Actinospica robiniae DSM 44927: one gene and its partner. The protein of the gene in region 2 interacts with the protein of the main gene of each other region in a pairwise test. Links are inferred from orthologs where the notes say so. Each region holds a gene or a part of one and is shown on either strand. Other genes may lie near its edges.

Region 1 (14,592 bases), 960 kb from region 2 along the record:
TGACGTTCATGATCCGCGCCAGGCGGAACAGCGCCCCGGCCTCTTCCTCCCGCTCGCCGAGGCCGGAGGCCAGATCGGCGGCCTTGCGGTGCAGGGCCGCCGCCTGCGTCCACGGGCCGTGCAGCAGAAGGAACTGGCCCATGCGCTTCGTCAGCGCGATCGCCCGGCGCGGGTCGGTGGCCGCGGCGATGCCCAAGGCGGCGACGAGGTTCGCCTGCTCGGTCTGCATCCAGGCCCGCGCGTCTGCGCGGTCGGACATGACAGGGATCTGACCCGCGGCCGGGCCGGACGAGTCCCTCTCGGCGCGAGCTTGGTCGAAATGGCGGTCGGCCGCCTCGGCTGCGCACAGGTAGTAGTCCAACAGCCGCTCGCGTGCCGCCTCGCGCTGGGCGGTGAGTTCGGATCCTTCGAGCCCGTTGGCGTAGCTGCGCAGTAGATCGTGCATGCGATAGCGGTCCGTGGCGTGCTGGGTCAGCAGATTCTGGTCGAGCAGAGATGCGAGGACGCGCCGGGCCGCAGGGAGGTCCGTCTCGGCGAGGTTCGCCGCGGCGTACACGTCCACGTCCGGGCCGGGCACGAGAGCGAGGCTGCGGAACATGTGCTGCTCGCCGGCTTCGAGGCTCGTGTATGAGGCATCGAACAACGCAGACAGGTTGCGCTCGTCGTCGCGCAGCCGCTCGAGCCGGCCGGCACCGTCGCGCAGCTGCGCGACCAGCTCGGCGATCTTCGGGGCACGCGGATGACGCAGGCTCGCGGCGGCGATGCGGATGGCCAGCGGCATGTTGCCGCACAGCGCGATCAACTCGGCGATCGCCGGGTCACCCTCCGGCAGCCGCCCGGGCCCGGCGACCTTGTGCAGCAACGCGATCGCATCCTGATCCGGCAAGGCATCGAGTGAGAGCAGATAGGCGTCGTCCAGGCCGGAGAGCACGGCACGGCTAGTGATCAGCACCAGGCAGCCCGGCGCTCCCGGCAGCAGCGGGCGGACCTGGGCGGAGTTGGCGGCGTTGTCCAGCAGGATGAGCGTCTTCGTGCCGGCGAGACGCGAGCGGTAGTAGGCCGCGCGTTCGCCGAGATCGCGCGGGATCTGCCGGGGCGCGACGTCGAGCGAGCGCAGCAGATACCCCAGCGCCTCCTCCGCCGTCATCGGGTCCTGATCCGGCGTGAATCCGCGCAGGTCGACGAAGAGCTGGCCGTCGGGGAACCATTCGCCCAGCCGGTGTGCGGCGTGGATCGCCAGGGCAGTCTTGCCGATGCCGGCCATCCCGTCGATCGCGGAGATGACCACCATCCCGGCCTCAGTGCCCTGTCGTGCCTCATCCGCCTCGGCCAGCAGGCGGTCGATCTCGAGGCCCCGGCCCGTGAACGTCCGCACATCCGCGGGAAGTTGGTTCGGTGCTTTGTCGCTCGATGCGCTTGTCGTGCTCGCCGCGCTTGCCGCAGGCGCGGGTGAGGCGACGACCGCCACGTCTCCGCTGAGAATCCGTTGGTGGAGCTGTTGGAGCGAGGCACCCGGCTCGAGGCCCAACTCCGAGACGAGCACCCGACGAGCGTCCTGATACGCGGCGAGCGCCTCGGCCTGCCGGCTGCTACGCGCCAGCGCCAGCATGAGCGATTCGTGCAGCGACTCGCGCAGGGGGAACTCGCGGACGAGGTTGCTCAGCTCCGGAACGAGCTCCTCGTGCAGGCCTCGGTTGAGATCGGCAGTGATCCGCCATTCCCTTGCCTGCAACCGCAATTGGCCGAGACGCAGCAACCACGGCTCGTAGAGCGCGGCGTTGGGCACGTCGGCCAGCGGCTCGCCGCGCCACAGCGCCAGCGCCGCCGCGCACTGGGACGCGGCCGCGTCCCAGTCGCTCTCTGTCAGTGCCTTTCGACCGGCCGAGCACAGCCGCTCGAACTCCTGCGCGTCGAGTTCGCCAGGCCCGAGCTGGATCAGATAGCCCGGTGGCACGGCTTTGATACGCTCCCCCGCGGCGCCGAGACTCTGCCGCAGCCGCGTGACCTGGTTGTAGAGCGGTGTCGCGCTCGACCCGACGAGCCGGTCGCCCCACAGACAGTCCGAGAGCCGGTCGGCCGAGACGACGCTGCCGGCGTTCAGCAGCAGCGCCGCGAGCAGTGCGCGGCGCATCGCGCCGCGCACCTCCACGATCGAACCGTCGTCGGCATGGACCTGGAGGGGCCCCAACACATCGAAGCGCATGCGCGCACCCCTCACCGGTCCGTGGAATCGCGACGGCCAGATGATAATAGCCCTGCCCGCGCGTATGGAAGCCGGAGATCCACGGCATCCGACCAAATCAGAGCCCTGTTACTGCGCCGCGGCTAGGGCGCGTTTGAGGAGTAGCGTCGGATCAGGCCGCGGCGTCTGACGCGTGCGCTCGCAAGGCGCCGGGTCGGGCGCATACTCGGCCGTCTGTAACCGAGCCGGCAACGCAGCGAGCGTGCGTGGCAGGCGTCGCGGCCCCGGCGATACTTCTCAAACGCGCCCGAGGTTTCGGTAGAGGGCTGCGACGCCGCCGGCGAGTCCGGCGCGGACCTGGCGGCTGACGTCGTCGGCGAGGATCTCCGGGTCGCCGGCGGCCAGGCCGTCGAGGGCGATGCGCGCGACGTCGGACGGCTCCATCTTCTCCGCCTCCACGTGCCGGGCCAAGTCAGTGTTCATGTAGCCGACGTGCAGGGCGCTGACCTGCGTGCCCTGCGGGGCGAGCTGCTGGCGGAGCGCGTTCGTCAGCGACCATTCGGCGGACTTCGCGGCGCAGTAGGCGCCGGCTTCGGGCAGGGCGAGCCAGGAGAGGACCGACAGGACGTTGAGTATCGCTCCCCCGCCGTTGGCGGCCAGGTGCGGGGCGAAGGCCCGGCTCATGGCGAGGGTGCCGAAGTAGTGCGTGCGCATCTCCAGGTCGATGTCGGCCAGGTCGCCGTGCAGGAGCGAGGCGCCGGTGGAGCTGCCCGCGTTGTTGATCAGGAGGCTGACGTCGCCGAGTTCGGCGGCCACGCGGGCGACTTGAGCGTGGTCGGTGATGTCGAGCTGGACCGGCGTGGCACCGGGCAGGTCGACGGTCCGCGGGTCGCGGGCCGCGGCGTAGACCCGGGCTCCGCGCTCGAGGAGCTGCCGGGCCAGGTGAGAGCCGAGGCCGCGGTTGGCTCCGGTGACCAGGGCGGTGGATCCTTCGATCTTCATGGCGTTTTCCTTTGCGGGTGAGGGCGGGTCAGCGGGCCGGGGCGGCTTCGGCGGCGGGCGCCGATGCGTCCGAGGTGGTGACGGCCGGGAGGTGCGGTTCGGAGGCCCGGCGCAGGACGGTGAGGGCCGGGATGACGCCGGCCAGGGAGATCGCCGCGGTGGTCCACCAGACCCGGTGGAACGCGGTGGTCGCGACGGCCGCGTCGTGGGTCGCGTCGCCGAGGATGGCCACGGTGATCGCGACGCCGAGGGCGAGGCCGGTCTGGCGGATCATGTTGACGACGCCGGAGCCGGTGGCGAACGAGTGGGCCGGCAGGGACACGGTGGCGCTGGACATCACCGTGGGCAGGGTCAGCCCGACTCCGACGCCGGTCAGCAGCATCCCGCCGAGCACGCCGGCGGCGTAGTCCGGGTGCGCGTGGGCGCCGACGGCCCACCAGACGATGCCGGCGGTGAAGGCGACGCTGCCCGCGGCCGAGGTGAGGCCCGGGCCGAATCTGCGGATCACCCGCCCGGCCACCAGGAAGGACATGGGCGGGACCATCAGCGGGCCGGGGGCTATCGCCAGGCCTGCGCGCAGGGCCGTCCAGCCCCACACCTGCTGCTCGAAAAGCACGATCGAGAGCAGCATCGCGCCCATGCCGACGGAGAAGAACACGGCGATCACCGAAGCTCCGGTGAAGGCGGGCGAGGCGAACAGGCTGGGGTGGATGAGCGGTGTACGGCTGCGGGCCGTGTGCGCGGCCAGGCCGGCCAGCAGGAGCGCGGCGGCCGCGAGGACGGCCAGGATCCGGGGCGAGGACCATCCCCATGCCCCGCCCTGGACCAGGCCGAGGGTGAGGGCGGCCACACCGGCGGTGACCAGGACCGCGCCGAGCGGGTCGGGGCGTTCGATGGCCTGGCCGGGCAGGCGCGGCAGCCAGCGCGCACCGAGGACGAGCACGGCGAGCCCGATCGGCACGTTGACCAGGAAGACCAGCCGCCAGTCGACCGCGACGAGCAGTCCGCCCACGACCGGACCGAGCGAGGCTGCGACGCCGCCGAACGCGGTCCAGGCCCGGACCGCGCCGGCGCGCTTCTCGCGGGGGTAGGCGGCCAGCAGCAGGCTGAGCGAGGTCGGGGTGAGCAGCGCGGCGCCGGCGGCCTGAAGCACCCGGAAGCCGATGAGCATGCCCACGCCCGCCGAGACCGCACAGCCGGCCGAGGCCAGGGTGAACAGGGCGACGCCGAGCAGGAAGGCCCGGTCGCGCCGGTAGCGGTCGGCGAGCCGCCCGAAGAAGACCAGTAGTGCGGCGTAGACGATCGCGTAGGCGTTGAGCACCCAGGACAGTTCGCCGATGTCGCCGGCATGCAGGTCGGTCGCGATGCGCGGCAGGGCCACGTTGACGATGAACAGGTCGAGCGAGGAGAGCGCGACCCCGACCGAGACGATCAGCAGCACCTGGCCGGGGGTGGCCACGCGCCCCCGGGCTCCCGCCCCGGGCTGACTATTGATAACCATAGCTAGAACCTAGGCGGCTGGCTATGACTTCGTCAAGCCAGCTAAGATGGGGGCATGGCAGTCGACGAGAAGGCAGGCGGGAACGGGGCGGACCCGACGGTGCGGATGACCGGCGCGCTCGATCCGCGCGGCGGCTGGACCGCCTCGGGGTGCACGGTGGCCAAGGCGGTGGACGTGGTCGGCAACCGCTCCGCGTTCCTGATGCTGCGCGAAGCGTTCTACGGCACGACCCGGTTCGACGACTTCGCCGAGCGGGTCGGAGTGACGGAGTCGGTGGCCGCGGCGCGGCTCAAGAGCCTGGTCGAGGACGGTCTGCTGGAGAAGCGCCCGTACCGCGAGCCCGGCGAGCGCACCCGGTACGACTACCACCTGACCGAGAAGGGCGCGGACTTCTTCCCGGTGATCACGGCACTGATGCAGTGGGGCGAGCGCTGGCTCGAGCCCTCCGGCGTGGAGATGCGCCACCGCGGGTGCGGGGCACTCGTGCACGCCGAACTGCGCTGCACGCACGGACACGCCGTGGACGTGCGGGAGACCGACCTCGTCCCCAAGGCGAAGGCTGAGGTTCGCTGACGCCGCAGCGGCGGCGCCTGACTGCGGGTCAGGGACGCCCGACGAGCGTGGAGCGGCGCACGACCAGCTCCGGCTGGAGCACGACCTGGCGGTGCTGGTGCTCGCCGGCGCCGTCGGTCTCCTCCAGCAGCATCTCGGCGGCGAGGCGGCCCATGGCGGCGGCCGGCTGGCGGACCGAGGTGAGCGGCACGGCCGCGGCGGAGGCGAACTCGATGTCGTCGTAGCCGACGATGGCGATGTCGCGCGGCACGTTGAGCCCGGCGGCGAAAAGGGCCTGCAGCATGCCGAGCGCGAGCAGATCGTTGGCGCAGAACACTGCGGTCGGGCGATGGGGCAGGCCGAGCAGCCGGGCGCCGGCGTCGCGGCCGGCGGCGACGTCGAGGGTCTCGGTGGGAAGCTCGGTGAGGGCTTCGGAGCCGAGGCCCGACTCGGCCAACACCGCCAGCGCGCCGGCCCGGCGGTCCCGGATCTGATGCAGGTGGGAGGGCCCGCTGACGTAGGCGATGTTGCGGTGGCCGGCGTCGAGCAGGTGACGCACCGCCAACGTGCCGCCGACGACGTCGTCGACCGACACCGAGCAGCCGCCGCCTCCCGCGCCGACCCGGTCCACCAGCACGAACGGTATGGCGTTGCGGCGCAGGCTCTGCACGGTCTGGCCGCTGTCGTCGGCGGGCGTGAGCAGGACGCCGCGCACCCGCTGCTCGGCGAACAGCGCCAGGTACTCGGCCTCCTCGCGTGCGCTCTGGTTGCTGTTGCAGACCATCACGCCCAGGCCGGCGCGGCGCGCGGTGCGCTCGGCGCCGCGGGCGATGTCGACGAAGAACGGGTTGCCCATGTCGAGCACGAGCAGCCCCATGATGCGGCTGTGCCCGGCCCGCAGCTGCCGGGCGTGCTCGCTGCGCACGTAGCCGAGTTCGGCGATGACGGCCTGGACCCGCTGGCGGGTGTCCGCGGCGACCGAGTCGGGACGGTTGATGACGTTCGAGACCGTGCCGACCGACACACCCGCGTGCCGCGCGACGTCCTTGATGCCGACCATGGATACCTTCAGTCCGTCCTGCGTGCTCGATGCGGCGTAACGGCCCCCGCCTGGCCGTTTCGCTGCCATGTTAGGGCTAGGGCGCGTTTGAGGCCGCGCCGGGCGGGGCGGCGAGACGGAAGATCTCGGGCAGCGGGGCCATGGCGGCGTCGGGCGCGGTGCGCCTGCGCCGGTACTCGGCCAGACGCTCCGGCCGGATCTGCAGAGTGAAGCAGACTCGCTGCACGATGATCGCCCTCTCAGATGTGGATGCGCCGTCCCGGTGTGTCGCCACCGGGACGGCGCACGGTCGGTGGAATCAGAAGTTGAACTGGCCGATGTTGGATTTGTCGAACACGGTCGGCTGGCCGAGCGTCACCACGCCCTGCGCGCCGACGGTGAAGGAACCGAGGTCCCCGGCCGTGAAGGTCTGGCCCTGGGCGCCGGTGATCTGGCCGGAGGCGAGCGCCACGCAGGCGTACGCGGCGAGCTCGCCGAGCTTGGCCGGGTCCCACAGCTCGAAGGCCTGCACGGTGCCGTCGGTGACGTAGGCGCGCATGTCGTTGGGCGTGCCGAGGCCGGTCAGCAGGACCTTGCCCTTGTACTTCGAGCCGTCCAGGTACTGCGCGGCGGCCTTGATGCCCACCGTCGTCGGCGAGATGATGCCCTTGAGGTTCGGGTACTGCTGCAGCAGGCCCTGGGTTTGCTGGAACGAGGTCTGCGCGTCGTCGTTGCCGTAAGCGATCTTGACTAGCTTCATCTTCGAGTACTGCGGCTTCTTCAGCTCGTCCTGCATGTACCCGATCCAGGTGTTCTGGTTCGTCGCGGTCTGCGCGGCGGAGAGAATGGCGATGTCACCGGTGTAGTCGAGTTCCTTGCCCAGCAGGTCCACCTCGGATCGGCCGATGTCCTCGGCGCTGGCCTGGGAGATGAAGATCTGCCGGCAGTCGGCGTTGGTGTCGGAGTCGTAGGTGACGACCTTGATGCCGTTGGCCATGGCCTGCTTGAGCGAGGTGCACAGGGCGCCCGGATCCTGGGCGGAGACGGCGATCGCGGAGACCTTCTGCTGGGTCAGTGTATTGACGTAGGAGACCTGGCCGGCGGTGTCCGTGGCCGAGGTGGTGCCGACTTCCTTGTAGGTCTCGCCCAGTGTCGTGAGCGCGGATTTGCCGCCGCCGTCCGAGATGGTGAAGTACGGATTGTTGACCTGCTTGGGCAGGAACGCCACGGTCAGCCCGGTCTTGGTGGCGGCGTTCGCGTTCGCCGAGGAGCTCGAACCGGCCACGGCCGCGGTGGACGCGGCGGCATCGGTCGAGCTCTTCGTCGCCCCGCTGCACGCAGACAGGCCCACAGCGAGCAGACCGCTTGCGGCCGCGGCCGCGAGCACGCGTGCCTTGACGGGGTGACCGCGGAACGGGTGAGCGTTGATCATGACTCTTCCTCTCGTGAAGGGCGACGCCGGTGTCGTTCCAGTCGTGGGGAACAGAAGGTGGTCCGACCGGTGGCTCAGGCTGTGGTCGCCGCGCCGGCCGGTAGGGCGGTGTGTGCTCGGCGGGCGCGGGCCGTGGCGATCTGCCGGGCGACGCGCGGGCCGAGGACGGAGATGACGAGCAGGACCCCGGTCACGACGATCTGTGATTGCGCCGAGACGTTGAGCAGGCTCATCACGTTCTGCAGGGTGCCGAGCAGGAACACCCCGGCGAGCGCGCCGCCGAGGGTGCCGCGTCCGCCGTCGAAGTCGACGCCGCCGAGTAGCACCGCGGCCACGACGGACAGTTCGAGGCCTGTGGCGTTGTCGTAGGTGGCGCTGGCGTAGTGCAGCACCCAGAACACGCCGGTGAGCGAGGAGACGAGGCCGGTGGCGACGAACAGCGACGCCTTGACCCGCTTGACGCGCAGCCCCGCGAACCAAGCGGCCTCGGGTGAGGCGCCGATGGCGAACACCGAGCGGCCGAAGCCGGTGGCGTGCAGGACGACGACGGCGATCACGGCCAGGACCAGCCAGGGGATCGCGGCCGTCGGGATGAAGCTGCCGCCGATCCGGCCGGAGCCGAAGTTCAGATAGGACTGCGGGAAATCGGTCACGGAGTTCGCGCCGAGCACGATCTGCGCGATTCCCCGGTAGGCGGCCATCGTGCCGATCGTCACGGCCAGGGAGGGCAGGCCGAGCCGAGTGACCAACAGAGCGTTGACGAGCCCGCACACGACGCCGAGTACCGCGCAGATCAGGATGATCATGTTGATGTTCATGCCGTCGTTCCACAGCGCGCCCATGACCGAGCCGGACAGTCCGACCGTCGAGCCGACGGACAGGTCGATCTCGCCCGAGGCCACCAGCATCGTCATCGGCAGCGCGATCGCCGCGATGGGCAAAGCGTTGCCGATCAGAAAGCTGATGTTCAGTGCATTGCTGAAGTCCCCGACGAACGCGTACGACGCGAGGATCAGCACGATCAGCAGAGCACTGACGACGGTGTCCCAGCGCACCGCGCCGCCCCATCGCCGCGCCGAGGCTGCCGGGCGGGTCACGGATGTCAGGGTCTTCTCGGTCATCGGGCGCTCCTCGCCGCTCGGGCCCGCTTGCGCAGCAGGTCGGCGATCCGCAGGGCCACGACCCGGTCCACCGAGATGGCCAACAGCAGCAGGACTCCGTCGATCGCCTCGACCCACACCGAGCTGACGCCGATGGCGGGCAGGACGCTGTTGATGGAGGTCAGCAGCAGGGCACCGAGTGCGGCGCCGTAGACGCTGCCGGAACCCCCGGTGAAGCCGACGCCGCCGACCACGACCGCGCTGACCACGGTCAGCTCGTATCCGGTGCCGGTGGCGGCGTCGGAGTAGCCGAACCGCGCCAGATAGAGCGCGCCGGCCAGACCCGCCAAAGCGCCGCACAGGATGAAGGCCCCGAAGACACGCTTGCGCGTTGCCACGCCGGCCAAGGCTGCTGCCTGCGGATTCGAGCCGAGCGCGTAGCACTCGCGGCCGCTGCGGTAGTTGCGCAGATAGTAGGCCACTGCGATCAGCACGACGGCGGCGAGGATCGCCAGATACGGGATCGCCCAGATGCCGTCGTGCCCGAAGGTGGTGAACCCGGAGGGCAGCTGCGCCGCGGTGACCTCTCGCGAGCCGACCCACACCGAGTCGAGGCCGCGGATGATGTAGAGCGTGCCGAGCGTCACCACCAGCGAGGGAACCCTGCCGAGGCCGACCAGTAGCCCGTTGAGCACGCCGAACACCGCGCCTACGACGATCGCGATGAGCGCGGCGACGACGGGGCTGCCGCCGCCCTGCATATAGTCGCCGGCTGCGAACGCTGAGACGCCGAGCACGGAGCCGACCGAGAGATCGACATTGCGAGTGATGACGACGACGGCCTCGCCGACCGCGACGAGCACGAGGACGGTCGCGTTGAGCAGCAGATCCTTGATGCCCTGCTCGGACAGGAAGGAGCTGTTGTCGATCTGCGTCGCCAGCAACATGAGTACGAGCACGGCGAGGATCGCCAGTTCGCGCATCTTCAGGACCCGATCGAGCAGGCTCGCGGGCGCTTGCGCCGCGACGTGCACGGGTTCGAGGGTGGCGGTCACGCGCCGCTCCTGTTCGTCGTTCCGGTGGCCGCGGCCATCACCGACTGCTCGGTGGCCTCGCTCCGGGGTATCTCGGCGCTGATCCGGCCCTCGTGCATGACCAGCACGCGGTCGGCCATGCCGAGGATCTCCGGCAGGTCGGAGGAGATCATCAGGACCGCGACACCGTCGGCGGCCAGTTGCGAGAGCAGCCGGTGTACTTCGGCCTTGGTCCCGACGTCGATGCCGCGGGTCGGCTCGTCCACGATCAGCACGGCCGGCTTGGTGGCCAGCCACTTGGCCAGCACCACCTTCTGCTGGTTGCCGCCCGAGAGGGTCCCGACCAGGTCGCCCAGCCGTGCGTACTTGACCTGCAGCTTCGTCGCCCAGTCGAACGCCCGGTCGCGCTCGCCGGTGCGGCTCATCAGCCCGGCTGTGGAGGTCTCCTTCAGCCCGCTCAGGCCGATGTTGCGCTCGATCGACATCTCCATCACCAGGCCCTGCGCCCGCCGATCCTCCGGCACGAGCGCCAGCCCGGCGGCCATCGCAAGGCTCGGTGACCCGGGTCGCAGGATCCTGCCGTCGACCGTCACGCTGCCGGCGTCCCACTTGTCGACGCCGAACACCGCCCGGGCGACCTCGCTGCGCCCAGCACCTACCAGCCCTGCCAGCCCGACGATCTCGCCACGCCTGACCTGGAAGGAGACGTCAGTGAACACGCCCTCCCGCGTCAGCCTGCCGACCTCCAACGCCACCGCGCCGACCGTCGGGTCGTGCTGCTTGGGATACAGCTCCTCGAGCGTGCGCCCGACCATCCGCTGCACCAGATCCGACTCGGTCAGCCCGGCAACCGGCTCGCTCGCGACGAACGAGCCGTCCCGCAGAGTCGTCACCCGCTGGCAGAGTTCGAAGATCTCCTCGAGCCGATGCGAGATGAACAGCACCGCCGCGCCTTGCTCGCGCAGCGTGCGCACCACCGCGAACAGCCGAGCCACCTCGCTGCCGGTCAACGCTGCGGTCGGCTCGTCCATGATCAGCACCCCGGCATCGAAAGACAGGGCCTTGGCGATCTCCACGAGCTGCTGGTCCGCGATCGACAGGCCGCGAGCGGGCCGGTCCGGATCCATGTCCACGCCCAGGCGGACGAAGAGCGACGCAGCTGCCTTATATACCGCGCGATGGTCGACCCGGCCGAACGAGCGCTTCGGCTGGCGGCCCATGAAGATGTTCTCGGCGACGGAGAGGTCGGGGAAGAGCGTCGGCTCCTGGTAGATCACGGCCACGCCGGCGTCGCGGGCGTCCGCGGGCCCGGCGAAGTCGACCGGCGAACCGTCCAGCAGCACGGTGCCCTCGTCCGGACGGTGCACGCCCGCCAGCACCTTGATCAAGGTGGACTTGCCGGCGCCGTTCTCGCCGGCCAGCGCGTGCGCCTCGCCGGCGTGGAGCTGGAGGGAGACCGCGCGCAGAGCGCGCACCGCACCGAAGGACTTGCTCACCCCCTCGAGCGCGAGGACCGGAACCCGCGGTTCCTGGTCGGCTGTCGTCATAAGGCGGGACTCCTGATCGTTTCGGCAGCTGAGGCAGGCTGTGAAATGTTTCAGAGGAATTGCCCGGGAGGCTAGCCTCGGCGCCGAGGGTCGTCAAGGGACTTGCCATCGTCCATGCTGCAGTCGGTGGAGGAGTGTTTGCTCAGCAAGATCGAGAAACTGAAACGGTTTCAGCTAGGCGGGTTCAGCGCGGTAGAACCTCGACTCGGAGGCCTTGACGGGCCTCAGGTTGCTGACTACCTTTGCGCAATACTTGAAACGATTCATGACTCAGCGGGCGGAGTTCCCGCTGCCGCGGCCGCGTGACCGAGAAGAGTGAGCATGTCTGACATACCGGCCGTGAAGGCGGCGCTGGCGGCGCAGGTGATCGAGACTCCGTCGTGGGGCTACGGGAACTCGGGCACGCGCTTCCGGGTCTTTCCACAGGCCGGTGTGCCGCGCGATCCGTTCGAGAAGCTGGCGGACGCGGCGGCGGTGCACGCGGTGACGGGAGTTGCGGCGCCGGTGTCGCTGCACATCCCCTGGGACAGGGTCGCGGACTACGGCAAGCTGGCTGAGCATGCGGCGGGTCTGGGTGTCCGGATCGGGATGATCAACTCGAACACCTTCCAGGACGAGGACTACAAGCTCGGCAGCGTCTGCCACCCAGACCCGCGTGTGCGCCGCAAAGCGATCGATCATCTCCTCGAGTGCGTCGACATCATGGACGCGACCGGGTCGGACTCGCTCAAGCTCTGGTTCGCGGATGGCACCAATTACCCGGGCCAGGACGACATCGTGGCACGGCAGGACCGGCTGTTCGAGGCGTTGACCGCGGTCTACGCGCGGCTGGGTGACGGTCAGCGGCTGGTGCTGGAGTACAAGCTCTTCGAGCCGGCGTTCTACTCGACGGACGTCCCGGACTGGGGCACCAGCTACGCACACTGCCTCAAGCTCGGACCGAAGGCGCAGGTCGTGGTCGACACCGGTCACCACGCGCCAGGGGTGAACATCGAGTTCATCGTGGCGTTCCTGCTGCGGGAGGGCAAGCTCGGCGCGTTCGACTTCAACTCCCGCTTCTACGCGGACGACGATCTGATGGTGGGATCGGCGGACCCGTTCCAGCTGTTCCGGATCCTGCACGAGGTCGCGAAGAACGGCGGCTTCGACCCCGCCAAGGGCGTCGCGTTCATGCTGGACCAGTGCCACAACATCGAGGCGAAGATCCCTGCGATCATCCGCTCGGTGATGAACGTCCAGGAGGCGACGGCCAAGGCGCTGCTCGTCGACCTCGACACCCTGCGCGCCGCACAATCCGCCGGCGACGTGCTCGGCGCGAACGCCGTGCTGATGGACGCGTACAACACTGACGTGCGCCCACTGCTGGCGGAGGTCCGTCAGGAGATGGGACTGCATCCGAACCCCTTGGCCGCTTACCAGGCCAACGGGTACGCGGCGAAGATCGTCGCCGAGCGGGTCGGCGGCAACCAGGCCGGATGGGGAGCATAAGGCCATGCACGAGACGGCGGCGACCTCCCTGCTCCGCTCCGCGCCGCGCCGGGGCCACCGACCTGACCAAGGCATACCATCCCGTACAGTCTCGGCTCGGGGGATGAGCCGAGGAGAGACCAGATGCACCGCCGCAGCAGGATCCTGTTCGTGACCGACCTCGCCTACCCGGCTCGAGGACGGCGCTACTGCGACGAGGACATCTTCCTGACCTCCCGGCTGCGCGAGACCTTCGACATCGCGCTGTGTCACCCGCTGGATGCAGAAAGCCTGATGGACGCCTTCGACGGCGTCGTCGTCCGCAACAGCGGGCCGGTGCTGCACTACCAAGACGCGTACGACGCGTTTCGGGAGCAGGCCGCCGCCCGCCGCACCCGCGTCTACAACCCGCTGACCGGCCGTGGTGACATGGCCGGCAAACAGTACCTACTCGACCTCTCCGCCGCCGGGCACCCGGTCATTCCCACCATCGACCGGCCCGAAGACCTGCACCTGCTTCCAGAAGCCGAGCAGTACGCGGTAAAGCCGAAGGTGGGAGCGGACTCGATAGGCCTGGCCTTCGTGCCGCGGGAGCAGCTGGCCGACCTCACGTACGGCGACATCCTGATCCAGCCGCGCGTCGACTTCCGCTACGAAGTGTCCTTCTACTTCGTCGACGACGACTTCCAGTACGCCCTTCACGCCCCCGACCCCGAGCAGCGCTGGGTCCTCGAGCCCTACCAGCCCACCGACGCCGACCTGGCCTTCGCCCGCCAGTTCATCGCATGGAACACCCTCGACCACGGCATCCAACGCGTCGACGCCTGCCGCACCCACGACGGGGAGCTGCTGCTCGTCGAACTCGAAGACCTCAACCCCTACCTGTCGCTGGACCTGCTCAGCGACGGGACCCGCGACGGGTTCGTGGCGAGCATGACCGCATCCCTGCACCGGTTCCTGGGTTAGCCGCGGAGCTCAGCGCCATCCTTCGAGTCCGAGTCCGGCTCAGTTCCGTCCTCAACGACTTTCTTCGCGTCCTCGAGCGTGTCCTGGGTCTGGTCGCTCTTGTCCTCGGCGGCGTCGGTGCGCTCGGCTTCGCCCTTGACAGTGGCGGGCGGGACGTCGTGCTTGTGCGCTTCGTGATCGATGTCTATCTGCCCGCTGTACCCGGTCCGCCCATCTTCGAACAGCTCGGGCCGGTCCTAACGCTGCCGGCGTCAGCCGACCGGCCGTCCGCGCTGGCGGTCGGCGCGGGTTCGCACGCTCTCGTACGTCAGCCGGGGCCGGCCGCCCTCGTGCTCGACGGCGAGGGATGCCGCCGCGACCGCCCAGCGACCTGCCTCCGCCGCGTCGAGCCCTTCGTCCAGCGCCGTGACCAGGGCGGCGACCAGTGCGTCACCGGCGCCGGTGGTGTCGCGGGCTTCGGCGCCGTCGAGCGGGTAGAAGACGTGCCCTTCCGACCACGCGAAGAGGTTCCCGACCCCTTCGACGGCCAGCGCGACCAGTCTGGGACCCTGGCCCAGCAGGTTCCCCGCCGCATGCAACGCGTCGGTCTCCCCTCTGATGCTCGTGCCGGTCAGCAGCTCGGCCTCGTGGCCGTCTGCGCGCAGCACGTGGGCGAGCTCGAGTAGGTCCCGGCGGTGCTCCGCCTCCGGGGCTCCGTCCAGAACGACTCGGCAGCCGACCTCCCGCGCCAGGCGCGCTGCGGTCAGCGCGCTTTCCGCCGGCTGCTGAAG
Region 2 (14,741 bases):
GGGCTCTACGCCGATCCGCGCACCGAGAAGGACCTGGACCGGCTCGACGCGGCGGCGCGGAAACTGCCGCCGAAGACGCCGCGGGTGGGCACGGCCCGCAACGACTTCGAGAAGCACTCGGCCGACTACCTCAGCATCCTGAGCCGTATCGTCGGGTCCGGCGAACGCCCGGACGCCGCGCGCGGCTTCCTCGCCGACGACCTGGCCTCCCGGATCGCGGACCAGCGCCTGGACCAGACCCATCTGCGCGTCTCGCTGCGCAACTACCAGTCCTTCGGCGCCCGGTTCGCCCTCGCGCAGCGCCGGGTGATCCTGGGCGACGAGATGGGCTGCGGCAAGACGGTCGAGTCGATCGCCGCGCTGGCGCACCTGCGCGGCGAGGGCGCCCGGCACTTCCTGGTGGTGTGCCCGGCGAGCGTGCTGGTCAACTGGATGCGCGAGGTCGCCGCGCACAGCACGCTGCGGCCGTACCGGCTGCACGGCGCCGAACGCGAGGCCGCCACCCGCAACTGGGTGCGCACCGGCGGGGTGGGCGTCACCACGTTCGAGGCGGTGCAGAGCCTGGCCGTGCCGCCGCGCCTGAGCGTGGCCATGATGGTCGTGGACGAGGCGCACTACGTGAAGAACCCTGACACGATGCGCTCGCTCGCGGTGCGGGCCTGGGCCGAGCGGGTGGAGCGGGTGCTGTTCCTGACCGGCACGCCGATGGAGAACCGGGTCGAGGAGTTCCGCAACCTGGTCGGCTACCTGCAGCCCGGGATCGCCGCCGACATCGGGGAGATCGACGCGGTGGCCGGTTCCGAGTCCTTCCGGCGCGCGGTCGGCCCGGCCTATCTGCGCCGCAACCAGGAGGACGTGCTCAGCGAGCTGCCCCAACTGGTCCAGGTGGACGAGTGGGACGACCTCGGGCCCGAGGACGCCGAGGCGTACCGCGAGGCCGTGGCGGCGCGCAGCTTCATGGCGATGCGGCGCGCGGCCTTCGCCTCGGCCGACCCGGCGAGCTGCGCGAAGCTGCGCCGGCTGGTGGAGATCGCGGACGAGGCGGGCGAGAACGGCCGGAAGGTCGTCGTGTTCTCCTACTTCCGCGACGTGCTCGACCTGGTCTGCAGCACGCTCGGGGACCGCGCGTTCGGGCCGCTGACCGGCGACGTGCAGCCGTCCAAGCGGCAGGAGATGGTCGACGCGTTCGCCGCGGCCAAGGGGCCGGCGGTGCTGGTCAGCCAGATCCAGGCGGGCGGGGTCGGGCTGAACATGCAGGCCGCCTCGGTGGTCATCCTGTGCGAGCCGCAGGTCAAGCCGACCCTGGAGACGCAGGCGATCGCGCGGGCGCACCGGATGGGGCAGATCCGCAGCGTCCAGGTGCACCGGCTGCTGGCCGCCGACAGCGTGGACCAGCGGATGCTCGAGATCCTGGAGACGAAGCAAGCGCTCTTCGACGCCTTCGCCCGGCGCAGCGACACGGCCGAGGCGATGCCGGAGGCGGTGGGCGGGCAGGCGATGGCCCGTCAGGTGATCGCGGCCGAACGGGAGCGACTGGGCCTCAAGAGCGAGGGTGTCGGGAAGAGCAGGGGCACCGAGCAGCTCGACGCCGTGGGCTGAGTCGCGGTGACCTCGGCGGATGCCGGATCGAGACAGGGAGAGGCAAAGGCACTCTCCTCCATTCTCAACTTATAACACACAGGGGGCCTTGCGGCAAGGCCCCCTCGGCGGCGCACAATCATCGGCCGAGGCCAGAGAACTTGAGAACCACAGGAGCCGATGCCGTGACGCAGCTGACCGCCAGTGCCTTCGCCCTGCCCGACCGACTCGCCGCCAAAGCCGATGCGAAGCTGATCGCCGCCGACGAGCGGCATCTCGCCGCCGTCGCGCGCAGCCTGGAGCAGACGATCGCCGAGCTCTCCGATCGGCTCGACGCCACCCGCCGGGCACCCGGCGGCAAGGGGCAGGCCGCGATGGACCGGGACCTGGAGGTCTACCGGCTCTCCGCCCGGCTGCGCGCGCTGCGCCGCTTCGGGCTCGACCTGTGCCTCGGGCGCATGGTCGGCGCGGACGGCGGCGAGCCGGTGTACGTCGGCCGGCTCGGGCTCACCGACGCGGCCGGGCGACGGCTGCTGCTGGATTGGCGCACGCCGGCGGCCGAGCCGTTCTTCGGCGCGACGCACGCCAACCCGATGGGCCTGGCCAGCCGGCGCCGGTACCGCTGGGCTCGGGGCCGGATCGGCGACTACTGGGACGAGGTTTTCACCCCGGACGGGCTCGAGGGCCACGCCGCGCTCGACGACCAGTCGGCTTTCATCGCGAGTCTCGGCCACGACCGCTCTACCCGGATGCGGGACGTACTCGGCACCATCCAGGCGGATCAGGATGCGATCATCCGGGCCGGCTCGCACGGCGCACTCGTGGTCGACGGCGGCCCGGGCACCGGCAAGACCGTGGTGGCGTTGCACCGCGCGGCCTATCTCGTCTACTCCGACCCGCACGTCGGGGCTCACCGCGGCGCCGTCCTGTTCGTCGGACCGCATCGCCCTTATCTGGCTTACGTTTCGGACGTGCTGCCGAGTCTCGGTGAGGAGGGTGTGCAGACGTGCATGCTGCGCGACCTGGTCGCCGAGGGCGCCGACGCCGCGGCCGAGGACGACGCCCGCGTGGCCGCACTCAAGTCGTCCGCGGCGATGGTCGACGCGATCGAGCCCGCTGTCCGGTTCTACGAGGAGCCGCCCGGCAAGCCGCTGCTCGTCGAGACCGACTGGGAGGACGTGCGCCTGAGCGTCGCGGACTGGGCCGAGGCCTTCGAGGCGCCGGATCCGGGGACGCCGCATAACGAGGCCCGGCAACTGATCTGGGAGGAGTTGCTCAGGATCCTGATCGACAAGCACGACGAGGACGTGCCGGAGACGCAGCTGCGCGCTTCGCTCGAGCGCAACCGCGAACTGCGCGAGACGCTCGAGCGCGCGTGGCCGATCCTCGACGCCGCGGATCTCGTCGGGGACCTGTGGTCGGTGCCCGCGTATCTCCGCATGTGCGCACCCTGGCTCAGCGCGGACGACATCCGTACCCTGCGACGCGCCGAGCCGCAGGCCTGGACGGTCGCCGATCTGCCGTTGCTGGACGAGGCACGGCGGCGGCTCGGCGACCCTGAGGCAGCGCATCGGGAGCGCCGGCATGCGGCGGACGTCGCGGCGGAGCGCGACCGCGTGAACACCGTCGTGGCCGACCTGATCGCCGCCGACGACGACGGCGAAGGGCTGGTGACGATGCTGAGGGTGGAGGACCTGCAGAGCGTCCTGGTCGACGAGGAGGCGCTGACGAAAAAGGACCCTGATCTGCTCGCCGGGCCGTTCGCGCACGTCATCGTCGACGAAGCCCAGGAGCTGTCCGACGCGCAGTGGCGGATGCTGCTGCAGCGCTGCCCGTCGCGGAGTTTCACGATCGTCGGCGACCGGGCGCAGGCTCGGCACGGCTTCGCCGAGACGTGGCGGGAGCGGTTGGAACGCGTCGGCTTCGACCGGATCGGGCTGGCGTCGTTGAGTATCAATTATCGAACGCCGCAGGAGATCATGGCGCACGCCGAGCCGGTCATCCGCGCCGCGCTGCCCGACGCCAACGTGCCGACCTCGATCCGCAGCGCCGATCTGCCCGTCCGGCACGGGGATGTCGCCGAGCTGGACGCGATCATCGAGGCCTGGCAGGCCCAGAACGCCGAAGGTGTCGCCTGCGTCATCGGCGATCCCGCGTATCCGGCGTCGGATCGGGTACTCTCGCTCACTCCGCAACTGGCGAAGGGGCTCGAATTCGACCTCGTCGTCCTGGTCGATCCGGAGCGCTTCGGCACCGGCGTCGAGGGAGCGGTGGACCGCTACGTCGCGATGACCCGGGCGACGCGCGAACTCGTCATCTTGGTGCACACTGCTGTGCATCCTGTTGATGAGCAAGGAGAGGGGTCATGAACAATGGGCACTTGGGACGTGGAGCCGTTCGACAACGACGACGCGGCGGACTTCGCCGACGACCTCGACGATGTGCCCGAATCGGAGCGACCCGAGATGATCCGCGCAGCGCTGGTGGCCGCGATCGACAACGACGGCTACCTGGACTACGACGAAGGAGCGCACGCGGTGGCGGCCGCAGCGCTGGTCGCCGCGGGCGTGCCGGGCAATGAAGGCCTCTCGCCGAGGCATCACGGCCCGAAGCAGCCGATTCCCGCTCTGCCGAAGGATTTCGTCGACCTGGCCATCCGCGCCGTGGACCGCGTCATGGCCGACAAGAGCGAACTGCGGGAGCTGTGGGAGGAGGGCTCGGGCGGTGAGGGCCCGTGGCACTCCTCGATGCACCGCCTGCGCGCCGCGCTGGCCGACCCCGAAGGCCGGATAGCGGTCTTCGAGGTCGGCCGGTGAGCGCGTGCGGCGTGGCAGAGAGCTAAATCAGCTTGAACTGCTGCGCCGCGGTGCCGTTGCAGGTGTAGATCTGCAGCTGTGTCCCGTTCGACGTGTTGCCGCTCGGGTCATCGAGGCAGAGGCCTGATTGCGGATTGAGCAGCGAGCCGTTGGACTGCTGCTGCCAGACCTGGCCGCCCACGCCGTTGCAGTCCCAGAGCTCCACCTTGGTCCCGACGGCGGTGCCGTTGCCGTCGATGTCCAGGCAGCGCCCCAGGGTCTCGAGCGAGCCGTTGGAGTTGTGGTACCAGTGCTGGTCGGCAGCGTAGGGCTGGCAGTCCCACAGCTGCACTCCTGCGGCGTCGACGCCGTTGTCGTCGCCGGTGACGTCCACGCACTGGTTGCCCGGTGCGTCGATCGGGCCGCCGCCGTTGACCGAGAACGCCTGCGCCACGGTGCCGTTGCAGGTGTAGATCTGCAGCTGGGTGCCGTTGGCGGTGTTGGCGCTCGGGTCGTCGAGGCAGAGTCCTGATTGCGGATTGAGCAGCGCGCCGTTGGACTGCTGGATCCACTTCTGCCCGCCGACGCCGTTGCAGTCCCAGAGCTCCACCTTGGTCCCGACGGCGGTGCCGTTGCCGTCGATGTCCAGGCAGCGCCCCAGGGTCTCGAGCGAGCCGTCGGTGTTGTGCGTCCAGTGCTGGTCGATCGCGTAGCTCTGGCAGCTCCACAGCTGGACGTGGGCGAGGTCGCCGCCCGAGTCGTCGGCGGCGACGTCCACGCACTGGCCGCCGGGCAGGGTGATGGTGCCGCCGCGCGGACTGCCACCGCTGTTGCCGGTGTAGCCGGCTGCGACGATGTCGGCCTGGACCGCGTTGTCGGCGGCGTCTGTGGGCTCGCCGGAGGTGACCACGCCCTCGAAGAAGGAGCCGATCGAGGCGTTGGAGTTGTCACCGCCGGTGCCGAGCACGATCGCGCCCTCGAGGTGCATCGGCTGGTAGCCGTTGGGCGGGAGCGCGCCGTTGTACCAGGTGCTGAGCGAGCCGGACTGGGAGTCGCCGCCCTTGACCTCGAAGGTGGTCTGGTTGTTCGACTTCACCAGCGCGGTGACGAACTGGCTGTTGTTCGAGCCCTCGCTCGCGTTCGAGCCGGCGCCCATGTAGAGCCCGTTCTCCAGGTCCCCGGTGACCCAGGGTCCGGAGCCCGTGCACGGCGAGGCCCAACAGCTCGTGCCGAGGTTGACCGCCTCCATGTGGCCGTTGCCGTTGTCGTCGTTGTTGGTCTCGGCGTTGCCGTAGTCGAAGCAGCAGCCCGCGTTCACGTGCGTGCCGCTGGCGACCATGTACGCGCCCTGGGCCTGGCCGCCGGTGGGGATGCCGGTGGTCGAGTCGTCGCGGTAGCCGACGCCGGGGCCGACGTAGACGCCGTAGACCTTCGTACCGCCGACGGTGATCGGCACGGCGTTGGCGTTGGCCGCGACGTCGGCGTTGCCGTTGGCCCCGCCGCCGCCCTCGATGGTCAGGTTATTGTGATCCGATGACTGGTCGTAGATCTCGGTGATGGTGCATACGGTGTCGGCGCAGAAGACGTCCTGCGCGTTGGCGTTCGCGTATCCGCCGGCGGCGGTCACCCCGATGTTCAGGGTGGCCCCGTCCGAGGCGCGGCGCACCTGGTAGAGCGAGCCGTTGTAGGAGGCGTACAGCGCACGCACGGTGCTGTGCGCGGCCACGCACGGGGTGCCGGCGGAGGCGTAGACGTCGCAGGGCAGCTGGGCGGTGGCGGCCGAGGCGGCGGTGGGGGCGGCGATGAACAGGCCGGAGACCAGCGCGGCGACGGCGAGGAGTGCGGCCTTGCGGCGGCCGCGGGGGAAGAAGCGCATGGTGAGGCTGTGCTTTCTGTCAGTCGGTGGGAGCGAGTTCCGGAAAGCTGTGACGGAAGTGTTATTCCGTCTGCGCTTGAAGGGTTTTGTTGTTCAGTGTTCGAATCGTCGCGACCGGGATCGGCGGCGGGCCGCGCGCCGCGGCCGTCGGACCGGTGCGTAAGAACTTTGCGCTGATTGTCAGCAAATGCGGTATTCTCACGTCGTAATCCGGCGCGCCGGACCGATCCGAACCAGGAGACGGAGCACTGTGACCACGACGGGTGGGGCGAACGCCGCCGGCTCGGCCGCGCGGCTCAAGGACGTGGCCGAAGCGGCGGGGGTGTCGGTCAAGACGGTGTCCAACGTGGTCAACGGCGCCGAGCACGTGGCCGAGCGCACCCGGGCGCGGGTGCAGGCGGCCATCGACGCACTCGGGTATCAGCCCAATGTGATGGCCCGCCGGCTGCGCACCGGCCGCAGCGGCATGATCGCGCTGGCCTTCCCGGAGCTGCCCTCGCCCTACTTCGCCGAGCTCGCGGTCGAGGTGATCGCGGCGGCCCGGCGGCACGGGTGCACGGTGCTGATGGACGACACCGCCGGGGACCCGCGGGCCGAGCTGCGCATCGCCAGCGGCCTGGGCGATCCGATGATCGACGGGGTGATCCTCAGCCCGCTCGGCCTGGACCAGCACGAGCTGGCCGCCCGGGAGCGGCAGATCCCGCTGGTGCTGCTCGGCGAGGCGGACTTCGGCCTGGTCTGCGACCACGTGCACATCGACAACGTGGCCGCCGCGCGCGAGGCGGTGGCGCACCTGGTGGCCGGCGGCCGGCGCCGGATCGCCGCGATCGGCTGGCAGGACCCGAGCCCGCGGGCCACCGCGCAGCAGCGGATGGCCGGCTACCGGGCGGCGCTGGTGGAGGCGGGCATCGCGCCCGAGCCGGCCCTGTGCCCGCCGGTGCGCGCGTACTTCCGGCCGGACGGCGCGGCCGCGATGCGCCGGCTGCTCAAGCTCCCGGCCCGGCCCGACGCCGTGTTCTGCTTCAACGACCTGATGGCGCTCGGCGCGCTGCGGGCGATCCACGAGGCCGGGCTGCGGGTGCCGGAGGACATCGCGCTGGTCGGCTTCGACGACGTGGAAGAGGCCGAATACGCGATACCGGCGCTGACCACGATCGCCCCGGACAAGACCGGGATCGCGGAGGCGGCGGTGGACGCGCTGCTGCACCGGATATCGGTGGGCGACGCCGAGCCCGGCCGGCTGATCCAGCCGGGCCACCGCCTGGTGGTCCGGGAGAGCAGCCGGCCGAGCTGAGCGTCGCCCGGCAGCCATCGGGGTCACCTTCGGCGGGATCGCTCGAGGGCGGCCTGGGCCAGTACGACCAGGGCCAGGAAGCCGCCGTCGACGGCGTTCGTCATGGCCGAGCCGTACTGCGAGAGGTAACGGTCGATCAGCTGGTGGATGACCGCGAGCAGCAGCACGCCGCAGACGGTTCCGCCGATCGTGCCGTAGCCGCCGGTCAGCAGCGTGCCGCCGATCACCACGGAGGCGATGGCGGTCAGCTCGTAGCCGACGCCGACCGTGGTCACGCCGGAGCCGAGCCGCGCACCGCCGAGCGCGCCGGCCGCGCCGGCGAGGGTCCCGGAGAGCAGGTAGACGAGCACCTTCGTCCGGGCGACGGGCAGGCCGAGCAGCACCGCGGAGTTCTCGTTGCCGCCGATCGCGGTGAGGTTCGCGCCGTACCCGGTGCGCTCCATCAGCACCCAGCCGGCTAGAAAGAGCACTGCGACGATCCCGACTGGGACCCAGGTGCCGGCGCCGAGGCGCAGGAACCACGAACCCTGCGGTACCAGGTACGTCGTCGAACCCTGATCGGTCAGCGCCTGGAGCAGGCCGCGCGCGCCGAGCAGTCCGGCCAGCGTGACGATGAACGGCGCCATCCGTCCGTACGCGATCAGCAGCCCCTGGACCGCTCCCCAGGCGGCGCACACCGCGAGCGGCAACAGGATCGAGGCCCAACCGCCGGTGCTCGCGCCGCGCGCGGCGAGCACGCCGCCGAGTGCGTAGAGCGAGCCGACCGACAGGTCGATGCCGCCGGTGGTGATCACGAAGGTCATCCCGAGCGCGAGCAGCCAGACGAACGCGTTGCCGCCCAGGATGGTGCTGATGTCGGACCAGGAGGCGAAGGACGGGGAAGCCGCCGTCGCGATGCCGCACACCAGCACCAGGACGATCAGCGGCCCGCGCCGCTCGGCCCGGCGGATCCAGCGTTCGCGCGGGGTCTCGCGCAGGTCGGCGTGTGGCCGCGGAGCCGGGGCGGAGGCCGCGTGCGCGGTGGTGCGCAGGCTCATCGCGTCCCCCGATCCCTCGAGGCGTACACGGCCAGGCAGATCAGCGCCGCCTCGACGATCTGCGTCGTGGAGGCGGGGACGTTGTGCTGGATCAGCACGGCCGTGGCCAGCTGCATGAATAAGGCTCCTGCCACGGTGCCGAGCACGCGCACCCGGCCGCCGGTCAGCGGCGTGCCGCCGACCACCACCGCGGTGATCGCGTTCAGCTCCATATCCAATCCCTGATTCGCCGGGTCGGCCTCGGCGCCGTGCCCGACGATGAGCACTCCGGCCAGCGCGGCCAGCACGCCCGAGACCACGTAGACGGTGACGAGGATCCGCTGCACCGGCAGGCCGGCCAGCAGGCTCGCGCGCTTGTTGTCCCCGACCGCGACGAGCTGCCGCCCGAAGGTCGTGCGCCGGACGGTGAAGCCGACCGCGAGGGTGACTGCCGCCGCGATCCAGGCCATCACCGGAACGCCGAGCAGGGTGTTCTCGCCGAGGCCGAGTACGGTCGCATCCAGCACCGGCTTGGCCGCGTCGCCGTTGAGCAGTTCGGCGACGCCGCGCAGTCCGATCATCAGCGCGAGCGTGGCCACGATCGGCTGCACGCCGGCGAACGCCACCATGGCGCCGCCGAGCAGTCCGGCCACGGCGCCCATCAGCAGCGCGAGGCCGATCGCGAGCACCGGGCCGTAGCCGAGATAGAGCGGAATGATCGAGGCGGCGAGCGCGATCGTGGCGCCCACCGACAGGTCCACCCCCTCGGTGCCGATCACCAGGGCCATGCCGAGCGAGACGAGCAGGGTCGGAGCGGTCTGGAACAGCTGGACCCGCAGGTTGGACCCGGACAGGAACTGGGTGTCGAGCGAGGTCGCGACGGCGAGCAGGACGGCCAGGGCCGCGTAGACGCCGTAGCGCTGGGCGAGGTCGAGGGCGCGCACGCGCGGACCGCGCCCGTCGGTGGGTTCGATGGTCGCGGTGGTCACGGCGCGCCCTCCTCCCCCGGCCCCTCGGCGGTCTCCCTCTCGTCGCCGGCCAGGGCCCGCATCAGCTCGTCCGCGCCGACCTGCTCGCCTTCGAGCCTGGCCTCGACGACGCCGGACTTGAGCACGATGATCCGGTCCGAGCCCTCGATCAGCTCGTCGAGCTCGGAGGAGATCAGCAGCACGCCGACACCCTCCGCGGCGAGCTCGTCGATGATCGCCTGCACCTGCGCCTTCGCGCCCACGTCGATACCCCGGGTGGGCTCGTCGAGCAGCAGCACGCTGGGTTTCAGGCACATCCACCGCGCGAGCAGCACTTTCTGCTGGTTGCCGCCGGAGAGGTCCTCGACCTTCTGCTCCGGGCTCGAGGCCTTGATCCGGAGCCGGTCGATGAAGAACTCGACGACGCCCTGCTGCTTCGCGGCGGAGACGACCCCGGCCCGGGAGAGCCGGGGCAGCGCCGCGAGCACGATGTTCTCCCGCACCGAGAGCCCGGGGATGATGCCCTCGGCCTTGCGGTCCTCGGCGAGCATCGCCACCCCGGCCCGGATCGCGCTCTTCGGACTGCGCCGCCGTACGGCCCGGCCGCCGACGCGCACGGTCCCGGCGGCCGGCCGGGCGCCGATCACGGCCTGCGCGGTCTCGCTGCGGCCTGCTCCGAGCAGGCCGCCGAGCCCGACAATCTCGCCGGGCGCGACGTCCAGGGCGACTCCGCGCAGCCGGTGCCGGTCCGTCAGTCCGCTGATGCTCAGGGCCGGCGCCTCGGCCGGGAGCGGCTGCCGCCGGGTCTCGGTGAACGCGGTGACCCGGCCGTCCCGGGCGGCGGCGACGTCGCGCCCGAGCATGAGCGAGACCAGCCGCATCCGGGGCAGCTCGGCCATCGGGCCGCCGTGCACGGTGCGGCCGTCGCGCAGCACGGTGACGGCGTCGCAGATCTCGTACAGCTCTTCCAGCCGGTGGCTGACGAAGACCACCGCTACGTCCTGCTCCCGCAGACCCCTGATGACGCGGAAGAGAGTGGCGACCTCGCGGGGTTCGAGACTCGAGGTCGGCTCGTCCATGATCACCACCCGGGCGCGGGTGTGCACCGCCCGGGCGAGGGCCACCATCTGCCGCGCGCCGAGCCCGAGCGTGTGCACGGGCGCGGTCACGTCGGCGTGCACGCCGTAGCGGGCCAGGATCTCGGCGGCCTCGCGGTTGAGCGTGCGCAGGTCGACCAGGCCGAGCCGGCGCGGCTCCCGGCCGAGGAAGAGGTTGCGCGCCACCGACATCATCGGGACCAGGTTGACCTCCTGGTAGATCGTCGAGATGCCGGCAGCCTGCGCCTCCAGCGGGGTGCGGAAGGCGCGCTCGGCCCCGGCCAGCCGGATCGTGCCGCCGTCCGGCCGGTAGACCCCGGTGACCAGCTTGATCAGGGTGGACTTGCCGGCGCCGTTCTCCCCCATCAGGGCGTGCACCTCGCCGGGGCGGACCAGCAGGTCCACCCCGCGCAGGGCGTGCACTCCGGCGAAGGACTTGGTCAGGCCGCGGGCTTCGAGCCCCGGCGGGGCCGCGCCGGGCTCGGGGCCCGGCGGCGGCTGCGATGTCTCGATCGGCATGGCTCGGCTCCGCCCGGCGGCTCTAGTAGACCTCGCCGCCGGACAGCGCCTGCTGCGCGTTGGCCTGGGTGAAGTGGTTGTCCTTGATGATCACCTTGTCGGCCACGCCGCCGGCGCCGTAGAAGGCCTCGAGCGAGGAGAAGGCCAGCGGGCCGAAGCGCGGGTTGGTCTCGATGTCGGCGTAGACGGTGCCGCTCGCGACGTCCTGCACGCACTGCTGGGTGCCGTCGATGGAGACGATCTTGATGTCCTTGCCCGGCGTCTTCCCGGCGGCCTTGATGGCCTGGATCGCGCCGAGGGCCATCTCGTCGTTCTCGGCGTAGACGGCGGTGATGCCCGGGTCGGCCTGCAGCAGCTGGGCCATCACGGTCTGGCCGTCGGTCTGGTCGAAGTTCGCGGTCTGCGAGGCGACCACGGTCAGGTTCGGGTACTTGGCCTTGACCTCGGCCTGGAAGCCGTTGGTCCGGTCGGTGGTGACGTTGTTGCCCGGCGTGCCGGAGAGGATGGCCACCTTGGCGGTGCCGTTGGTCGCGGTCGCCAGGTCGTCCGCGGCGATCTGCGCCTGGCCGTAGAAGTTCGAGCCGATGAAAGCGATGAAATCGCTGCACGCGGTGCCGTTCGCGGTGCGGTCGATGGTGAGCACCGGGATCTTCTTCTGCTTCGCCTCGGCCAGCGCCGGGCCGAGGCCGGCCGAGTTCTCCGGCGCCACGATCAGGACCTTGGCGCCCTGCGCGATCATGTCCTCGATCTGCGAGTTCTGGGCGTTCACGTCGGCGTCGGCGTTGCGCTGGATCAGCTTGATGCCCAGTGCCTTGGCCTGCGCGGTGATCGAGTCGGTCTCGGTGGCCCGGAACGGGTTGCTGGTCGACTCGGACTGGGAGAAGCCGACCACGGTCGAGCCGTCGGTCAGATCCAGCTTCGGCACGCCGCCGGCATAAGTCTGATACGTGCAGCCGGGGCCGGAGGCGGCCGCGCTGACCACCTGCTGGGCGCCGGCGGTGCCGGTGGCCGCGGCCGCGGTGTTCGAGCCGGTGGCCGACTTGGCGCAGGAGGCGGCGCCGGCCAGGCACAGGGCGGCCAGGGCGGCCGCGGCGACCGGACGGGTGGGGAGGGCGCTACGCGGAGAGCTGTGCATGGGATGGGGGTCACTTCCTCGTCAACGGATCAAAACACGCCTGACCGGCCGGTCGGCGCGGCGGAGGGAATCGCGGTGCGGGGTGCCCGTGAGGGAGCAAGGCATCGAAGCTGAGAAATTCCAACGATGCAGCGACATTGACGCACGGCCCTGAGACGCTGTCAAGCCCGCTATTTCCGGCGGAATCTGACCGGTGTGGACAGATATCGCGGCTCAGCTGCGGTGATTCCGGCGGCATTGGCCGAAAGCGCATCAGGTTCCGGAACCTGAAGGTGACGGATGCTTGACGCACCGTCAGGATCGTGTCTGAATAAGGACTTACATCGTTGTATCGGGCTGCCCGCACAGTCCGTCCGCGAGCCCGCCCACGGCACCACGAGTCCGCAACCCACAGCCCACAGCACCCTCAGCGCGCCCGAGCCCCCGTGGCCCCGGTCCAGCGGATGGAGACCGGGGCCACGGGTCGGGCGGCGTCCGCCACGACGCTTCCAAGCGCCCACGCACATCGGGAGGTACGCATGCGCAGAGCTCTGCTACCCCTGCTGGCCGCCTTTGCCGCGGCCCTTCCCCTGTTACTCGGCGCGGCCCCGCCGGCCGCCGCCGCCTCCGCCGTCTGCGCCCTGTACTGCGACACCCGCGACCCCTCGCTCGCGCAGCAGGAGACGTTCCCGACGGCGAACCTGAACGAGAACGGCCGCGTCATCGAACTGCACGTGGACGACGTGGACGCTATGGCCTGGGCCAGCATCGACGACGGCAAGCTGAACGACTCGGTGTGGATCGACCGTTCCTGGGACGGTGGGAGCACCTGGGACGGACTGCTCGGCCAGGCCTGGATCCCGAGTACGTGGACCGGAACCCGAACCCTGATGTACAACATGTACGACCCCTCCGATCACCGCCGCGCCGTCGTGCGCGCCTGCGGTGACGCCGCCGGCGTGGTCTGCACGAGCTGGGTCCACGCGCAGGTCTGCACGACCCGCTGCGACGGCGCCGCGAGCAGCGGCTCGACCGGCAACACCCAGCCGGTGCCCGACACCACGCTCAGCGGCCGCGACATCTCGCTGCACGTCGACTCCTCCGGCATGGCCTGGGCCTCGATCTCCGGCGGCGCGCCCGGCGACGAGGTGTGGCTGGACCGCTCCTGGAACGAGGGCTCGAGCTGGCCGGACGGCTCATCCGAAGGCCGGGTGAGCGTGCCGTCCGGCGCGACCGGGACGCAGACCGTCGAGATCAACATCGACGACACCCTCGGCCGGCTCTACGGCGGCGCCGTGCGCGCCTGCGGCCGAGCGGTCACCGGCCAGAACGGCAGCTGCACCGCCTGGGCCCGGTCCACCTCCGTGCGCACCAGCGCCGCCGCGGACGCGCTGATGTACTCCTACGACCCCTACAACGCCTGGTGGCCGTCGAGCTGGTGGAATTCCGCCGTCGCGCTGACCGCGATCATCGACTACACCCGGCAGACCGGCGACACCCGGTACGAGTGGATCGTCAACCGCACCTACCAGGTCGACCGGGTCGCCTTCCCAGCCGGCACCCGCAGCTCCGACGCGATCCAGGGCGACTTCATCAGCCAGGCCACCGATGACTCCGAGTGGTGGGCGATGGCCTGGATCGACGCCTACGACCTGACCGGCAACCAGGCTTACCTCAACGAGGCCGTCACCATCGCCGACTACGTCAATACCCTGTGGGACAGCTCCGGCACCTGCGGCGGCGGCGTGTGGTGGAACCAGCAGAAGACGTACAAGAACGCTGTCACGAACGGCCTCTACGTGCTGCTCACCGCTTCTCTGCACAACCGGATCTCCGGCGACACCGCCTGGCTCTCCCGCGCCACCACGGCGTGGAACTGGTTCCGCTCCAGCGGAATGATCAACTCGTCGGGGCTCGTCAACGACGGCCAGACGTCTTCGTGCACGAACAACGGCCAGACGGTCTGGAGCTACAACCAGGGCCTGGCGATCGGCGCGGCGGTGGAGATGTGGCACGCGACCGGCGACGCGTCGGACCTCAGCGAGGCGCGCTACCTCGCGAACTCGGCCATCGGCTCCTCCGCTCTGGTGACGAACGGCGTACTGACAGAGTCCTGCGACACACTTTCGGCGACCTGCGACGACAACCAGAAGCAGTTCAAGGGCGTGTTCGTGCGCTACCTCGCGGAGTTGAACAGCGCCGCCGGCGGTGCGTACACGACGTTCCTGGACGCCCAGGCGACGTCGATCTGGAACAACGACCGCGACTCGCTCAACCATCTGGGCGAACGCTGGTCCGGCCAGAGCTCCGGCTCGAACCCGAACGTCAGCGACTGGCGCACGCAGGCGAGCGCGCTCGAAGCACTGTTGGCGGCGCCATAGGAGGGATGAGCTTGCCGGCTGGCCCGGCGCGGCATCAGAGCACTGACTCCGCGCCGGGCCTCCGGCGTTGCGTGTATCAGGACTGCGCGAAGGTGAACCAGTT

What was found.
Region 1: the proteins of ACTRO_RS05215 (region 2) and ACTRO_RS09105 interact in binary tests that used the Escherichia coli proteins (3 or more experiments, as listed by UniProt). The link is inferred for Actinospica robiniae DSM 44927 from one-to-one orthologs.

Annotation. Positions count from the first base shown.
Region 1 is NZ_KI632511.1:2,154,684-2,169,275, forward strand. What follows is about bases 9,125-11,975. They hold ACTRO_RS09105 (sugar ABC transporter ATP-binding protein), read right to left. Parts: upstream 11,390-11,975; coding sequence 9,860-11,389; downstream 9,125-9,859. Other genes in these bases: ACTRO_RS09100 (ABC transporter permease), read right to left, coding at 9,125-9,863; rhaI (L-rhamnose isomerase), read left to right, coding at 11,711-11,975. In the rest of the region: ACTRO_RS09065 (AfsR/SARP family transcriptional regulator), read right to left, coding at 1-2,203; ACTRO_RS09070 (SDR family oxidoreductase), read right to left, coding at 2,480-3,184; ACTRO_RS09075 (MFS transporter), read right to left, coding at 3,213-4,685; ACTRO_RS09080 (winged helix-turn-helix transcriptional regulator), read left to right, coding at 4,740-5,258; ACTRO_RS09085 (LacI family DNA-binding transcriptional regulator), read right to left, coding at 5,287-6,297; ACTRO_RS47075 (hypothetical protein), read right to left, coding at 6,374-6,523; rhaS (rhamnose ABC transporter substrate-binding protein), read right to left, coding at 6,596-7,708; ACTRO_RS09095 (ABC transporter permease), read right to left, coding at 7,783-8,829; more of ACTRO_RS09100, read right to left, coding at 8,826-9,124; more of rhaI, read left to right, coding at 11,976-12,877; ACTRO_RS09115 (ATP-grasp domain-containing protein), read left to right, coding at 13,001-13,822; ACTRO_RS09120 (ribokinase), read right to left, coding at 14,074-14,592. UniProt on the Escherichia coli protein: Part of the ABC transporter complex RbsABC involved in ribose import. Responsible for energy coupling to the transport system.
Region 2 is NZ_KI632511.1:1,201,908-1,216,648, forward strand. What follows is about bases 6,574-9,573. They hold ACTRO_RS05215 (ABC transporter permease), read right to left. Parts: upstream 8,581-9,573; coding sequence 7,567-8,580; downstream 6,574-7,566. Other genes in these bases: ACTRO_RS05210 (LacI family DNA-binding transcriptional regulator), read left to right, coding at 6,574-7,543; ACTRO_RS05220 (ABC transporter permease), read right to left, coding at 8,577-9,548; ACTRO_RS05225 (sugar ABC transporter ATP-binding protein), read right to left, coding at 9,545-9,573. Outside these bases: ACTRO_RS05190 (DEAD/DEAH box helicase), read left to right, coding at 1-1,599; RNA polymerase recycling motor ATPase HelR, read left to right, coding at 1,764-3,947; ACTRO_RS05200 (DUF4259 domain-containing protein), read left to right, coding at 3,951-4,394; ACTRO_RS05205 (arabinofuranosidase catalytic domain-containing protein), read right to left, coding at 4,417-6,249; more of ACTRO_RS05210, read left to right, coding at 6,500-6,573; more of ACTRO_RS05225, read right to left, coding at 9,574-11,143; ACTRO_RS05230 (ABC transporter substrate-binding protein), read right to left, coding at 11,166-12,278; ACTRO_RS05235 (glycoside hydrolase family 76 protein), read left to right, coding at 12,797-14,638; ACTRO_RS05240 (beta-1,3-glucanase family protein), read right to left, coding at 14,715-14,741. UniProt on the Escherichia coli protein: Part of the ABC transporter complex RbsABC involved in ribose import.